DNA from 3 places in the Nitrospirillum guanabarense genome. Region 1 is predicted to be linked to each of the others. Evidence: predicted binding sites of a transcription regulator. Region 1 holds the regulator's gene; each other region holds the start of a gene.

Region 1 (4,583 bases):
CAGTTTCCAGATGAGCTTCGGCGCCGTGCTGGCGCTGATCAGCGCCTACGAGGTGCTGCGCGAGCCGATGAACCGCTGGCGCAAGGAGGGCGGCTGGCCACGGCGCGCCCTGCTGTTCGTGGGCGGGCTGTGCCTGACCTCCATCATCTCCACCATCGCCACCATGCCGTTCTGCCTCTACCACTTCCAGCAGGTGGCCAATTACGGCGTGCTGGCCAACCTGATCGGCATTCCCATCACCGAGCTGTGGATCATGCCGCTGTGCCTGCTGGCCTATGTCGCCATGCCCTTCCATCTGGAGGGCTGGATCATCGACATGATCGGCTGGGGCTGCGAGGGCATCCTGTGGACCGCGCGCGTCACCGCCGCCTTGCCGGGGGCCGCGCTGCACGGCGCCGCCCTGTCCGACCTGGCCTTCGGCCTGATGGTGGGCGGCGGCCTGTGGCTCATGCTGTGGCGCCGCCGCTGGCGCCTGATCGGCTTGGCGCCCATCGCGCTCGGCTGCGTGCTGGCGCCGTTGACGCCCCGGCCGGACATGGTGGTGTCGGGCGGCGGCACCATGGTGGCGGTGCGTGACGGCGGCGGCAAGCTGTGGCTGTCGTCCTCGCGCGGTGGCGGCTTCGAGGTGGAGACCTGGGGCAAGCGCGATGGCGGGGAGGGGCGCCCGCCCGCCTGGCCCACCGTGGGCACGGATGACGGCAGCCTGCGCTGCGACAGCCTGGGATGCCTCTACCACCCCGATCTCTATCGTCCTGGACCGGCGCGATCCGGCGGCGCCCGAAGGCCGGTTGGTGGCCATCGCCTGGACCCGCGACGCCCTGGCGGAGGATTGCGACAACGCCGACCTGGTGATCTCCCGCGTGCCGGCGGCCGGCTGCGACGCCCCCCGCGTCATCGGCCCTGACGTGCTGGCCGCCTGCGGCGCCCATGCCCTGTACTTCGAACGCGGCGGTGTACGCATCGAGACGGTACACGACCCGCAAAGCAAACGGCCCTGGGACTGAGGTGGCCAGGGCCGCTGTCTAGTCCAGGATGTCTGGTCAATAGCGGCGGAACAGGCCGACCAGGCGGCCCTGAACCCGCACCCGGTCGGCACCGAACACCCGCGTTTCATAGGTGGGGTTGGCGGGCTCCAGCGCGATGGAGTTGTTCTTGCGGCGCAGGCGCTTCAGCGTCACCTCGGCTGCGTCGACCAAGGCGACGACGATGGCGCCGTTCTCCGCCGTTTCGCAGCGTTGGATGATGACGGTGTCACCGTCATGAATGCCAGCCTCCACCATGCTGTCGCCCGCCACTTCCAGGGCGTAGTGCTCGCCGATGCCCAGCATGGAGACGGGGATGTCGATGGTGCTGCCACTGTCACGCAGCGCTTCGATGGGCAGGCCGGCGGCGATGCGGCCGTACAGCGGCAGGCTGACGGCGCCGATGGCATCGCCGGCATCCCGGCCGGGCAGGCCCGCCTGGAAGTCCGCCTTGATGACATTGGGCTTGAAGCGGGGTTCCACGTCCGCCGGCGCCGCGGCGGCGGCCTTCTTGGGTGCCGGCGTCGTCTCCGGCAGGCGCAGCACCTCCAGCGCCCGGGCGCGGTGGGGCAGGCGGCGGATGAAGCCACGCTCCTCCAGTCCGGTGATCAGCCGATGGATGCCGGACTTGGACTTGAGGCCCAAGGCATCCTTCATCTCATCGAATGAGGGGGAGACGCCGCCTTCACCCAGATGCTGGTGGATGTACAGCAGCAGCTCCTGTTGCTTCCGCGTCAGCATATCGCCCCCTTCGCTGTGTCGAGCCGCTAGATATGGAACAAACCCGAAACGTACTGGCCATGTTCTATTTTGGTTCACGGCCCACGTCAAGGGTCAGCGATGAAAAACCATCAGACGATGACAGATTTAGGGCGGGTTCGGGGCTCGGGACCTTAAATCTCGTCCAGTGGGACGATATCCACCACCGTGCCGGCCTCGGCGGCGGGGGCATGGGGCGGGCGGACGATCAGGCAATCCGCCGCCGCTAGGCGACTCAGCATGGAGCTGTCCTGCTGGCTGAAGGTCGCCACGCCGGGCAACGCGCCATCGCCGGGCACCAGGGCGGCACGCAGATAATCCTGCCGGCGGTCGTTGGCGGGCAGGGGGGTGGCCAGCACGGCCCGCGCCCTGGGCAACTCGGCCGGGGCCAGCCCTCGCATCCGGCGCAGCGCCGGCACCAGGAACAGGATGGCGCACACCAGGCTGGAGACGGGGTTGCCCGGCAAGCCCAGCAGGGGTGTGCCGCCCAGGCGGCCGAACATCAGCGGCTTGCCCGGCCGCATGGCGATCTTCCAGAAGTCGAGTTCAAGCCCCTCGCCGCCCAGCGCGCCGCGCACCAGATCGTATTCGCCGACGGAGGCGCCGCCGGTGGTGACCAGCAGATCGCAGCCGGTGGCCCCCCGCGCCAGGGTGGCCAGGGCGTCGGCGTCATCGGGGGCGATGCCCAGGTTGACCGGGATGCCGCCATGGCGCCGCACCAGGGCGGCCAGGGCCAGGCCATTGCTGCTGACGATCTGGCCGGGGCCTAGCGGCTCCCCCGGCATCACCACCTCGTCGCCCGTGGCCAGGATGGCGACGCGGGGGCGGCGGTGCACGGTGAGGAAGGGGTGGTTCATGGCGGCGGCCAGGGCCAGGTCGCGCACGGTCAGGCGGCGGCCGGCCTTCAGGCCCACGGTTCCGGCGGTGAAGTCCAGGCCGGCGGCGCGCACCCAGCGGCCGGGCCTGCCTTCGCGCACCCGCACGCTGTCGCCCAGGTCGTCGCAGTCCTCCTGCAGCGCCACGGTGTCGGCGCCCTCGGGCATGACGCTGCCGGTGAACAGGCGCACGGCCTGGCCCGGGCCCACCGCGCCGGCGAACGGCCGACCGGCCGGCGCCTCGCCGATCCGGGCGAGGGTGACGGGCAGAGTGCCCAGGTCCGGCCCCCGCACCGCCCAGCCGTCCATGGCGGAGACGGCGGCCGGCGGCTGCGTCACCCGGGCCACGACATCGGCCGCCAGCACGCGGCCCAGCGCCTCGCCCACCCCCACCAGTTCGCCGCCCAGGGGCTGGAACTGCGAGAGGATGCGGGCCAGCGCTTCATCAACGGGGATCATGGATGGCCTGCAGGTCAGGAGTTTTCCGCACGGTAGGGGCCGCTCTTGCCACCGTCCTTGGCGATCAGGCGGATATCGGCGATGACCATGCCTTTATCCACCGCCTTGCACATGTCGTACAGCGTCAGGGCGGCGACGCTGACGGCGGTCAGCGCCTCCATCTCCACGCCGGTGCGGCCCTTCAGCTTGGCCGTGGCCTCGATCTCCACGGCGTTGTCCTCAGGCAGGCAGGTCAGGTCCACCGTCACCTTGGTCAGGGCCAGCGGGTGGCAGAGGGGGATCAGGTCGGGGGTGCGCTTGGCCGCCATGATGCCGGCCAGCCGCGCCACGCCCAAGACATCGCCCTTGCCCATCTGGCCCGCCTGGATCAGGGCCAGGGTCTCCGCCTTCATGGTCACGCGGCCGCGGGCGGTCGCCAGGCGCTCCGTCTCCGCCTTGTCGGAAACGTCGACCATCACCGCCCGGCCGGCGGCGTCGAAATGGGTGAGGCCGCTGGTCTCGGCCATCTCAGGCCACCGCCTGGTCCAGGCCCAGCAGGGCGCGGGTGGCGGCCGCCACGTCGGCCTGGCGCATCAGCGACTCACCCACCAGGAAGCGGCGGGCGCCCACGATTTCCATGCGCAGCAGGTCCTGGGGATGATAAAGGCCGCTTTCCGCCACCAGGTGGCGGCCGGGGGGAACCATGCCGGCCAGCATCTCGGTGGTGGCGAGATCGATGGACAGGGTCTTGAGATTACGGTTGTTCACGCCCAGCAGACCGCCGGGCAGGGCCAGGGCGCGGCGCATCTCCTCGATGTCGTGCACCTCGACCAGCACGTCCATGCCCCATCCGGTGGCGGCGCCATACAGCTCCAGCGCCTGGGCGTCGTCCAGCGCCGCCATGATCAGCAGGATGCAGTCGGCCCCCAGGGCGCGGGCCTCGGCCACCTGATAGGTGTCCAGCATGAAGTCCTTGCGCAGCACCGGCAGGTCGCAGGCGGCGCGCGCCGCCACCAGGTACTCGTCCGCCCCCTGGAAATAGGGCACGTCGGTCAACACCGACAGGCAGGCGGCCCCGCCTTCCTGATAGGCCCGGGCCAGGGCGGGGGGATCGAAATCCTCCCGGATCAGGCCCTTGCTGGGGCTGGCCTTCTTGATTTCGGCGATGAGGGCGTAGAGGCCGGCGTCGACCTTGGCCTGCAAGGCCCGGGCGAAGCCCCGGGTGGGGCCGGCGTCGCGCGCCGCCTGTTCCACCTCGGCCAGGGGGCGGGCGGCTTTGCGGGCGGCGATATGCTCACGCTTGTCGGCGCAAATCCGGGCCAGGACGTCTGCTGCGTCGCTCATGCGCGCGCTCCTTCAATCTCTTCCGCCGCCGGGGGCGGCAAGGGGCTCTTCCGCCACGGGGGGCGGCAGGGGGCAATGATGGGCCAGGGCCGCCAGCTTGGCGGCGGCGCGGCCGTCGTCCAGGGCCTGGGCCGCCTGAGCCACG
Region 2 (4,583 bases), 330 kb from region 1:
ATGGCCTCCGCCGCCTCCTTGCCCGGCAGCCGTGCTTGGGCGAAGGGCAGATCCACCGCCCAGTCGTGCGGCAGGGTGACGGCGGCCCAGTCCTTGTCGTCGAAATCGGCCTTGGCCACCGGGGCCCTGAGGTCGCCGGACTTGGCGTAGGTGCTGCGGTCGGCGCCGAAGCCGAAATCCTGCAGCGGGTCGGCGGCATGACCCAGGTGGAAGCGCCAGCCGTCATTCATGCGCAGCCGCTCGCGCGGGGACAGGTCGGCGGGCACGGGGGCGGGGGATGCCGCCGCGACCTGCGCTGGCGCCGCCATCGCCGACGGGACACCGGCCGGGGCCACGCCCAGCGCGGTCCCAAGGGTGGGCAGCGTGGCGGCGGTGGCCAGCAGGCGGCGGCGGGTCAAATGAGGCATGGCAAGCGTCCCCAGGGTGCGGCGATTTATAAATAATATATAATATCCAATTTGCGCCGCGTAAAAGCCTTATGACCTTCAAGATGCTTGATCAGCGTCAGTGGCCAGCTGCACGCTGGCGATCTGTAGCGGGGAGGGCGCCATGCGGGTCACAAAGTGGGGGAACAGCCTGGCCGTTCGGTTGCCTGTGGCGATGGTCAGGGCTCTGGGGTTGAAGGAAGGCGACGAGGTCGAAATCCATGTCGCGGATAGGCGGGAAGTCACTGTCACCCATAAGCCCGGACGGGAGGATTTGTTAATGCGTCTGCGTTCCTTCCGAGGGCGGCTGCCAGCGGATTTCAAATTCGACCGTCACGACGCCAATGCCCGGTAGGATCATCGGGTCTCGGCCCGCCGCTTGCGCTCTTCCGCGCGCAGGGTTAGCACACGCACGCCGGTGGCGGTGACCGCCACGGTGTGCTCGAACTGGGCGGACAGCGTGCCGTCGACCGTCACCACCGACCAGCCGTCGTCCTTGGTCTCCACCTTGGCGCCGCCCTGGTTCAGCATGGGCTCGATGGTGAAGACCATGCCCTCCTTCAGGCGCAGGCCCGTGCCCGGCCTGCCGAAGTGCAGGACCTGCGGTTCCTCGTGCATCTCCCGGCCGATGCCGTGGCCGCAATATTCCCGCACCACGGTGTAGCCGTTGCGCTTGGCGTGGCGCTCGATGACATGGCCGATGTCGCCCAAATGGGCGCCGGGGCGCACCTGGCGGATGCCGTGCCACAGCGCCTCGTACGTCGTCTGCACCAGGCGCCGCGCGGCCGGCGCCACCGCGCCGATCAGGTAGGTCTTGCTGGAATCGGCGATGTAGCCGTTCTTCTCCAGCGTGATGTCGAAATTGACGATGTCGCCGTCCGCCAGGATGTCGGTGGCGGAGGGCACGCCGTGGCAGACGACCTCGTTGCGGGAACAGTTCAGGACGTAGCCATAGCCATACTGCCCCTTGCTGGCGGGGCGGGCGTGCAGCTGGTTGACGATGTAGTCCTCGACCCGGTCGTTGACCGCCAGCGTGCTGAGGCCGGCCAGGGGCATGTCGTCCAGCATGTGGAAGACGCTGGCCAGCAGGCGCCCGGCCTCCCCCAGCTTTTCGATCTCGTCGGGGCGCTTGACCATTATGGGGTGGGTTCCAACTGGCGGGGTTCCGGTTCCAGATGGACGGAGGCCATCTTCAGCTGGATGCGCAGGATGTCGTTCAGCGACAGGGTGGGGTTGGCCTCCGCCAGCATGCCGATCTTCATCCAGTATTCGGCCTGGGCGTTGATGGACCGGCACAGCACGGTGCTGGCCTTGCGCACCTCCTCATGCAGGTCGTCGTCGATCTTCACGATGCCCATGGGGCTCTCCAATATACGAAACGTATACGATACATATATCGGGGGTGACGCCGCGTCAACCGGCGCTGTCGATTCCGGATAGTCCGGTTTTGGGGTGTCGACTCATCTTGACCAGGCGGCCGACTCCGGATTAGAACATAACAAGAACATCATTCCCCCGCACGCGAGAGACCAAGGCAGCATCCCCATGCCCGCCATTCCCCCCCTCATTTCCGCAATCAGGTCAACAGCTTGCCCCGAAGAAGGGCGGGCTGAGGGCGTCCTTGAGGGTGCCCTGGACCGCCAGCGCCTGCTGGCGGTGCTGCGGGAACAGGTGCGCGCGGTGGAGGCGCCGGGCACCGGCCGGGGTGTCGTGCCCCTGGGCGTGCCGGCGGTGGACGCCCATCTGCCGGCGGCGGGCCCGGGGGAAAACGGCGCCCATGGCCTGCCGCGCGCCGCCCTGCATGAGGTGGCGGCGGCGGGCGATCTCGATGCCGGTGCCGCCACGGCCTTCACCGCCCTGCTGGCCGCCCGCCTGGCGGAACAGGTGCGCGGCCCCATCCTGTGGATGACCCGGGCACCCGACCTGTACGCCCCCGGGCTGGACGCCCAGGGCGTGGGGCCGGGCCGGCTGGTGGTGGTGCATGCCGCCTGCGAGGTCGACCTGCTGTGGGCCATGGAGGAGGCATTGCGCTGCCCGCGCGTGGGCGCCGTGGTGGGGGAGGCCGGCGGGCTGGACCTGACGGCCAGCCGCCGCCTGCACCTGGCGGCGGAAACGGGCGGCGTACCGGGACTGCTGCTGCGCCTGAACGCGGGTAAGGGGGGCGCCATGAAGGGCTTGAAGGGTGCTGGTCGGGGCAGCGGGCGGGGCAGCGGGCGGGGCAGCACCCAGGCCACCGCCGCCGTCACCCGCTGGCAGGTGGGCACGGCGCCCATCTACGCTGATGACAGCGCCGCTTCGGCCTTCACCGGCCCCGCCTGGCGGGTGGAACTGCTGCGCTGCCGGGGCGGCCGGCCGGGGGCTTGGACCCTGTATGAACGCGAGGGGTTGAGGCTGGAGGCGGCGGGCCAGGTGGCCGTGCCGGCGCCGGAGACGCCGCCCGCCTCGGCGGTGGTGCCCTTCACTTCCACCCAATTCCCCTCGACTGGGCGCGCGGTGGGCTGAGCCATGCGCCGCATCCTTTCCCTCTGGCTGCCCACCTTCGCCACCGACCGTGTCGCCCGGGGACTGACGCCGCCGCTGCCCGCGGATGCCGCCCTGGTGACCCGCCTGTCGGACCGGGGGCGCCTGACCGTGGCGGCGGTGAACGCGGCGGCGCGGGCCAAGCGCCTGGTGCCGGGCATGGGCCTGGCCGACGCCCGCGCGCTGGAACCCCAGGTGCGGGTGGTGGACGCCGATCCCGAGGGCGATGCCGCGGCGCTGGAGCGGCTGGCCGACTGGGCCCGGCGCTACACGCCCTGGACGGCGGTGGACCCCAGCGATCCGCCGGGTTTCGGCCCCAAAGGTCTTGGTGGGGGGCCCGGCCTGCTGATGGACATCACCGGCTGCGCCCATCTGCTGGGCGGCGAGCATGAGCTGCTGCTGGACCTGGAACGCCGGCTGGCCAAGGCGGGGTTCGAGGGGCGGGCCGCCATCGCCGACAGCATTGGCGCCGCCTGGGCGCAGGCCCGCTTCGGCGCCCAGCTGGTGGTGCCGCCGGGCGGGACGGCGGAGGCCCTGGCCGACCTGCCGCTGCCGGCCCTGCGTCTGGGCGGCGACCTGGTGGCCAGCCTGCGCCGGGTGGGCCTGCGCCGGGTGGGCGAGCTGATGCGCACGGCCCAAGGAACAGGGGGGCAAGGGCCCAAGAACCGGGCGGCGCTGGCTGCGCGTTACGGCGCCCAGGTCGCCCTGCGCCTGGACCAGGCCCTGGGCTGGGTGGATGAGCCGTTGTCGCCCCGCCGCGCGCCCACCCGCCACATCGCCCGCCTGACGGTGGTCGATCCCATCTCCACCCCCGAGGGCCTGGCCCAGGCGGTGCGCCACCTGCTGGGTCGGGTGGCGGCCAGCCTGACGGCGGCGGGGGAGGGCGCACGCTCGCTGGAGCTGGAGGCCTGGCGCATCGACGCCGGCCACGACGCCCCGCCCCAGGTGCTGGGCGTGGGCGCCAGCCGCCCCAACCGCGACCCCGCCCATCTCTGGCGCCTGCTGGAACCGCGCATGGACCAGCTGGAGCCTGGGGCGGGCTTTGAAACCATGGCCATTTCCGTCACCCACGCCGCCCCCTTCGATGGCGGCCAGGCGGTGCTGAGCGGCGACGGGCTGGCCGACCTGGCGGGACCTCCGGCGGCGCAGGCGGGAGGGGCGGCCGCCGCTGGCAACCCTCTGGTGGCTGATCCGCCCATCGCGGAACTGGTGGACCGGCTGGGCGCCCGCCTGGGGCCTGGCCGGGTGCTGCGCCTGCTGCCCCGGCAAAGCTGGATACCGGAACAGGCGGTGCGGGCGGTGCCGGCCGAGGCGCAGGACAACAGCCCGCCTGCTGCTCCGCCGGCACCCGAGCCTCTGGCCTGGCCCGCCGACCGGCCGCGTCCCATCCGCCTGCTGCCCCGGCCGGAGGCGGTGGAGGTGGTGGCCCCCATCCCCGACGACCCACCCCTGCTGTTCCGCTGGCGCGACCAGACCTATCGCGTGGGCCGGGCCGAGGGGCCGGAGCGCCTGCTGCCGGAATGGTGGGAAGGGGGGAGCGCCGCCCCAACCCCAACCCCGAGCCCCGCGACTATTACCGGGTGGAGGATGCCGAGGGCCGGCGCTTCTGGCTCTATCGCCTGGGTCTCTACCACGCCG
Region 3 (4,583 bases), 450 kb from region 1:
AACTGCTGGCCTTCTCCCGCCAGCAGACGCTGCAGCCCCGGGTGCTGAGCATCACCGACGTCCTGGCGGAACTGTCCAACCTGCTGCGGCGCCTGATCGGCGAGAACATCGAGCTGCGCATGCTGCACGGCCGCGACACCGGCCTGGTGCGGGTGGACCAGGGGCAGCTGGAACAGGTCATCATCAACCTGGCGGTGAACGCCCGCGACGCCATGCCCAAGGGTGGGCGCCTGACCATCGTCACCGGCAACCTGCACACCACCGAGCCCATCCGCCATGAGACGGAGGAGATGCCGCCCGGCGACTGGGTGGTGGTGGAGGTGATCGACACCGGCATCGGCATCCCGCCGGAGAACCTGCAGCGCATTTTCGAGCCCTTCTTCTCCACCAAGGAGGTGGGGTCGGGCACGGGCCTGGGCCTGTCCACCGTCTACGGCATCGTGCGCCAGACGGGCGGCTTCGTCTTCGTGGAGAGCAAGCCGGGGGAGGGGGCCAAGTTCTCCATCCACCTGCCCCGCCTGGACGACAAGGCCGCCCAGGCCGCGCCGGCGGAGGAGGCCAGGGACAAGGCCGCCGCCGATCTCACCGGCATGGGCACCGTGCTGCTGGTGGAGGATGAGGACGCCGTGCGTGTCTTCGGCGCCCGCGCCCTGCGCAACAAGGGCTACACCGTGCTGGAGGCCCGCAGCGGCGAGGAGGCGCTGGACCTGCTGCAGGGGGAGCGGGGTGGCGACGTGGACCTCATCGTCAGCGACGTGGTCATGCCCCAGATGGACGGCCCCACCATGATCGAGCAGGTGCGCCGCTTCCGCCCCGACGTGAAGGTCATCTTCATCTCCGGCTACGCCGAGGACCGTTTCCGCCATTCCCTGAAGGACGGCGCCGTGGTCGACTTCCTGCCCAAGCCCTTCAGCCTGAAACAGCTGGCGGCCAAGGTGAAGGAAGTGATGGAAGGCGCCCCGCGCACGGGGGCATGAGGCGGCGAATCCGGGGGGCTGTCCGAGGGGCCTGCTAACCCTCTGACCTGGAAGCGAATTGGAGCGCAGCGACGAGGCCCCGACCGGGGCCGCCGCAGGTTTCCGGGGAACGCAGTGGACTGGAAACCGAGGAAGCCAAGCCGGCGGATGCCGGCGCCCGGCGTCTGAGGGCATCATAACAAGAACAAAAAAGAACAAAAGATCAACAAACCCTCTTTCCAGACCAGAACAGACCATGTACGTTCTCCCTCACCACAGCCGTTGAACGCCCGTTGGCCGTATGCGACAAGAGGGGGACAGCAAGATGTCGGCACCACTTCGTCTGGTAGAAACACCCATGGATAAGCAAAAGGCCCTCGACGCCGCTCTCGGCCAGATCGAACGCGCGTTCGGCAAGGGCTCCATCATGAAGCTCGGCGCCAAGGAGGCGTCGATGGAGGTGGATGCCATCTCCACCGGCTCCCTGGGCCTGGACATCGCGCTGGGCATCGGCGGCCTGCCGCGTGGCCGCATCATCGAAATCTACGGGCCGGAAAGCTCGGGCAAGACCACGCTGGCGCTGCACGCCATCGCGGAGGCGCAGAAGGCCGGCGGCACCTGCGCCTTCGTCGACGCCGAGCACGCGCTGGACCCGTCCTACGCCCGCAAGCTGGGCGTGAACGTGGACGACCTGCTGGTCTCCCAGCCCGACGCCGGCGAACAGGCCCTGGAGATCACCGACACGCTGGTGCGCTCCGGCGCCATCGACGTGCTGGTGGTGGACTCGGTGGCGGCCCTGGTGCCGCGCGCCGAACTGGAAGGCGAGATGGGCGACAGCCATGTCGGCCTGCAGGCCCGCTTGATGAGCCAGGCGCTGCGCAAGCTGACCTCGTCCATTTCCAAGTCCAACTGCCTGGTCATCTTCATCAATCAGATCCGCCTGAAGATCGGCGTGATGTTCGGCAACCCGGAGACAACGACCGGCGGTAACGCGCTGAAGTTCTACGCCTCCATCCGCCTGGACATCCGCCGCATCGGCGCCATCAAGGACCGCGACAACGTCGTCGGCAACCAGACCCGCGTGAAGGTGGTGAAGAACAAGCTGGCCCCGCCGTTCCGCGTGGTCGAGTTCGACATCATGTACGGCGAGGGCGTGTCCAAGGTGGGCGAACTGATCGACCTGGGCATCCAGGCCGGCGTGGTGGAGAAGTCGGGCGCCTGGTTCTCCTACGACGGCCAGCGCGTCGGCCAGGGCCGCGAGAACGCCAAGCAGTTCCTGCGCACCAACCCGGCCATCGCCAAGGCCATCGAGGAAAAGGTCCGCGCCAATGCGGGTCTGGTGGCCGGCGCCATGATGGTGGGCTCTCCCGAGGCCGACGGCGACGCCGACAGCCCCGAGTGACGCCCTGACGGCGTCAGAGGAATGCGAATGAGCGAGGCGGGCCGGTGACGGTCCGCCTTTTCATATGTGTTCCTCGTTCTTTAGGCCTGGAAGAGGTGGGGGCTGTCAATTCGCCATGAGGGCGGCCTTATCCTGACCTGGACCAAAGGGCGGGAGGCCGAAGGGTGGAGGACGGAATGGCGGGGCGTTTCGGAAGCATCGGGCTCATCGCCTTGCTGGCCTGTCTGGCGCTGGGGGCCATCGGTCGCGCCGCGGCGCCCACGACCATCGCCATCACCGACTTCGGCTTTGTCGACACCTCGGACGAGGCGGGCGATCAGCGGGCGGCGCATGCGACACGCCTGACGGACCTGACCCAGGGCCTGAAGGCCGACCTGGGCGAGGGCGGCCATTATCGCGTGCTGTCCCTGGCCTGCGGCGGGGCGGGCAGCGGGGTGGATTGCCGGGCCGCCGACCCGGCCGCCCTGGCGGAGGAGGCCCGCCGGGCCGGTGCCCGCCTGCTGGTACTGGGGGATGTGCACAAGACCAGCACCCTGCTGCTCAGCACCAAGGTCCAGGTCCTGGATGTCCAGACCAACAGGCTGGTGCTGGACCGCTTCCTGTCCTTTCGCGGCGACAATGACGAGGCCTGGCGGCGCATGACGCGGTTCATCGCCCGCGAGCTGGACGGTTTGGCGCTGGACGGTACCCCGCCCTGAACCTCTTATGGGGACGCCACCTGGCCCAGCATGGTGCGCACCACCAGGCGGTGAAAGGGCATGATCAGGGTGAGGTAGGCGCGGCCCAGCCAATTGTGGGTGCGCACCACCGTGGTGGCGGTGACCTGGCAGCCGCCGGAATCCCGCCGCACATCGACCACGGCGCGGAAATCCAGGTGCTTGTCCGCCATGCCCAGCACCACCCGATCCGGCCCGCTGCTGAGGATGGGGAAAATACCGATATGGCCGGCGCGCGAAGCCTCCGCCGCAGCCGGCGGCCGGGGCGCCTTCAGGCCCAGGGGCGCCACGATGGCGTTGCGCACGGCCATCAGCCGCCGCACCCAGGCGGGGGAGGTGCCCATCATGCGCCGCGCCGCGGCCACGGCGTCCAGGGCGAGGGCATCGGCGGCGGCCCCGGCGGACGGCAGCGTCAGGCGAAAGGCGTCGGCGAACTGGGCGCCGGGCAACAGGGTCCAGGTGTCGGCCCCGGGGGTGACTTCGTGCACGGTCATGGCGGGGCTTCCTCGCGATCCGTCCGCATTTTACCCACTCCACCCCCAAAGGTGTAACGCCGCTTAATTGCAGAACTGAGATCAAAAGCGTATCATCCGCACCGATCGCATGAATGCGAAGATCATGGACCCAAAACGGGGGGCGGATGATGGTTTCGACCACCGGCGCGTACGGCTATTCCCAGGCGCAGAGCCTGGCTTCCTCGGCGGCGCAGCAGACGTCGCTGTTCGGTGGCGCGTCCACCGCCAACGCCCCCAAAACCACCGCCGAAAAGGTCGCCGCCGCCCTGCAGAAGGGTGACACCGCTGGGGCCATCGGCGCCTTCGTCGATGAAAAGACCCTGAAGAAGCTGACCAAGCTGCAGGCCGACGCCACCCAACTGGACAAGCAGATCAAGCAGAAGTCGGCCGACAACGACAAGAAGGCCGCCCAGGACAAGGTCGATAACGCCAAGCGCCAGCTGAAGGCCTTGCGCATGCGCGCCCAGCTGGCCGCCGCCATGGGCGACAAGCAGGCCGCCGCCCGCATCGCGCGCGAGGCGGCGGACGTGGCCAAGTCCCTGGGCTCCGCCGCCCAGGAATACGCCGGCGCCGTGAAGAATGGCGCCTCGGTCGGCGGCACCGGCGGCGATTCTTCCGTCTCCGGCGGCGCCTCGGGTACCGGCGGGACGGCCACCGGCGGCGCCACCACCGACATCGCCGGCGTGGGCAGCGACGCCGCCCAAATCCAGGCCACCGCCGCCGGCACCGGTCAGGCCCCGACCACTTTCACCCAGGCCGCCTCGGCGCAAGCCGCCACCGCAGCCGGCGCCGACGCCACCTTGCAGACGGGCGACGCCCAGGCTGCGGCCAATGATGGCAAGACCGGCAAGGCCGGCATCATTCAGGTGCCCGACAGCGAGAAGGACACGGCGGCCCGCAAGGAACGCATGGATTTCATGGGCAACGTCCGCACCCTGATGGACCAGGCGCGCAGCGTCTACGCCCAGGCCAAGCACATCCTGGAGCGCAAGCG

What was found. The regulator LexA, encoded in region 1, represses DNA repair genes until DNA is damaged. The targets are predictions, from matches to a motif close to ATGTTCTANTTTGGTTC.
Region 2: a site for LexA is predicted at 1,917-1,933, ahead of UAA55_RS22730 (ImuA family protein). Genes of this name have one in related genera too.
Region 3: a site for LexA is predicted at 1,170-1,186, ahead of recA (recombinase RecA). Genes of this name have one in related genera too.

The regions. Positions count from the first base shown of each region.
Region 1 covers NZ_JAYEER010000004.1:1,350,751-1,355,333, reverse strand. The annotation lists gene UAA55_RS24240 (ComEC/Rec2 family competence protein) at 1-904, shown strand, start outside; gene lexA (transcriptional repressor LexA) at 1,041-1,763, opposite strand; gene UAA55_RS24230 (molybdopterin molybdotransferase MoeA) at 1,916-3,115, opposite strand; gene moaC (cyclic pyranopterin monophosphate synthase MoaC) at 3,130-3,621, opposite strand; gene trpC (indole-3-glycerol phosphate synthase TrpC) at 3,623-4,438, opposite strand; gene trpD (anthranilate phosphoribosyltransferase) at 4,451-4,583, opposite strand, start outside.
Region 2 covers NZ_JAYEER010000004.1:1,023,137-1,027,719, forward strand. The annotation lists gene galA (beta-galactosidase GalA) at 1-407, opposite strand, end outside; gene UAA55_RS22715 (AbrB/MazE/SpoVT family DNA-binding domain-containing protein) at 550-780, shown strand; gene map (type I methionyl aminopeptidase) at 783-1,562, opposite strand; gene UAA55_RS22725 (ParD-like family protein) at 1,562-1,783, opposite strand; gene UAA55_RS22730 (ImuA family protein) at 1,971-2,927, shown strand; gene UAA55_RS22735 (Y-family DNA polymerase) at 2,931-4,583, shown strand, end outside.
Region 3 covers NZ_JAYEER010000004.1:902,552-907,134, forward strand. The annotation lists gene UAA55_RS22195 (hybrid sensor histidine kinase/response regulator) at 1-977, shown strand, start outside; gene recA (recombinase RecA) at 1,282-2,358, shown strand; gene UAA55_RS22205 (DUF2380 domain-containing protein) at 2,535-3,056, shown strand; gene UAA55_RS22210 (DUF2867 domain-containing protein) at 3,062-3,568, opposite strand; gene UAA55_RS22215 (hypothetical protein) at 3,715-4,583, shown strand, end outside.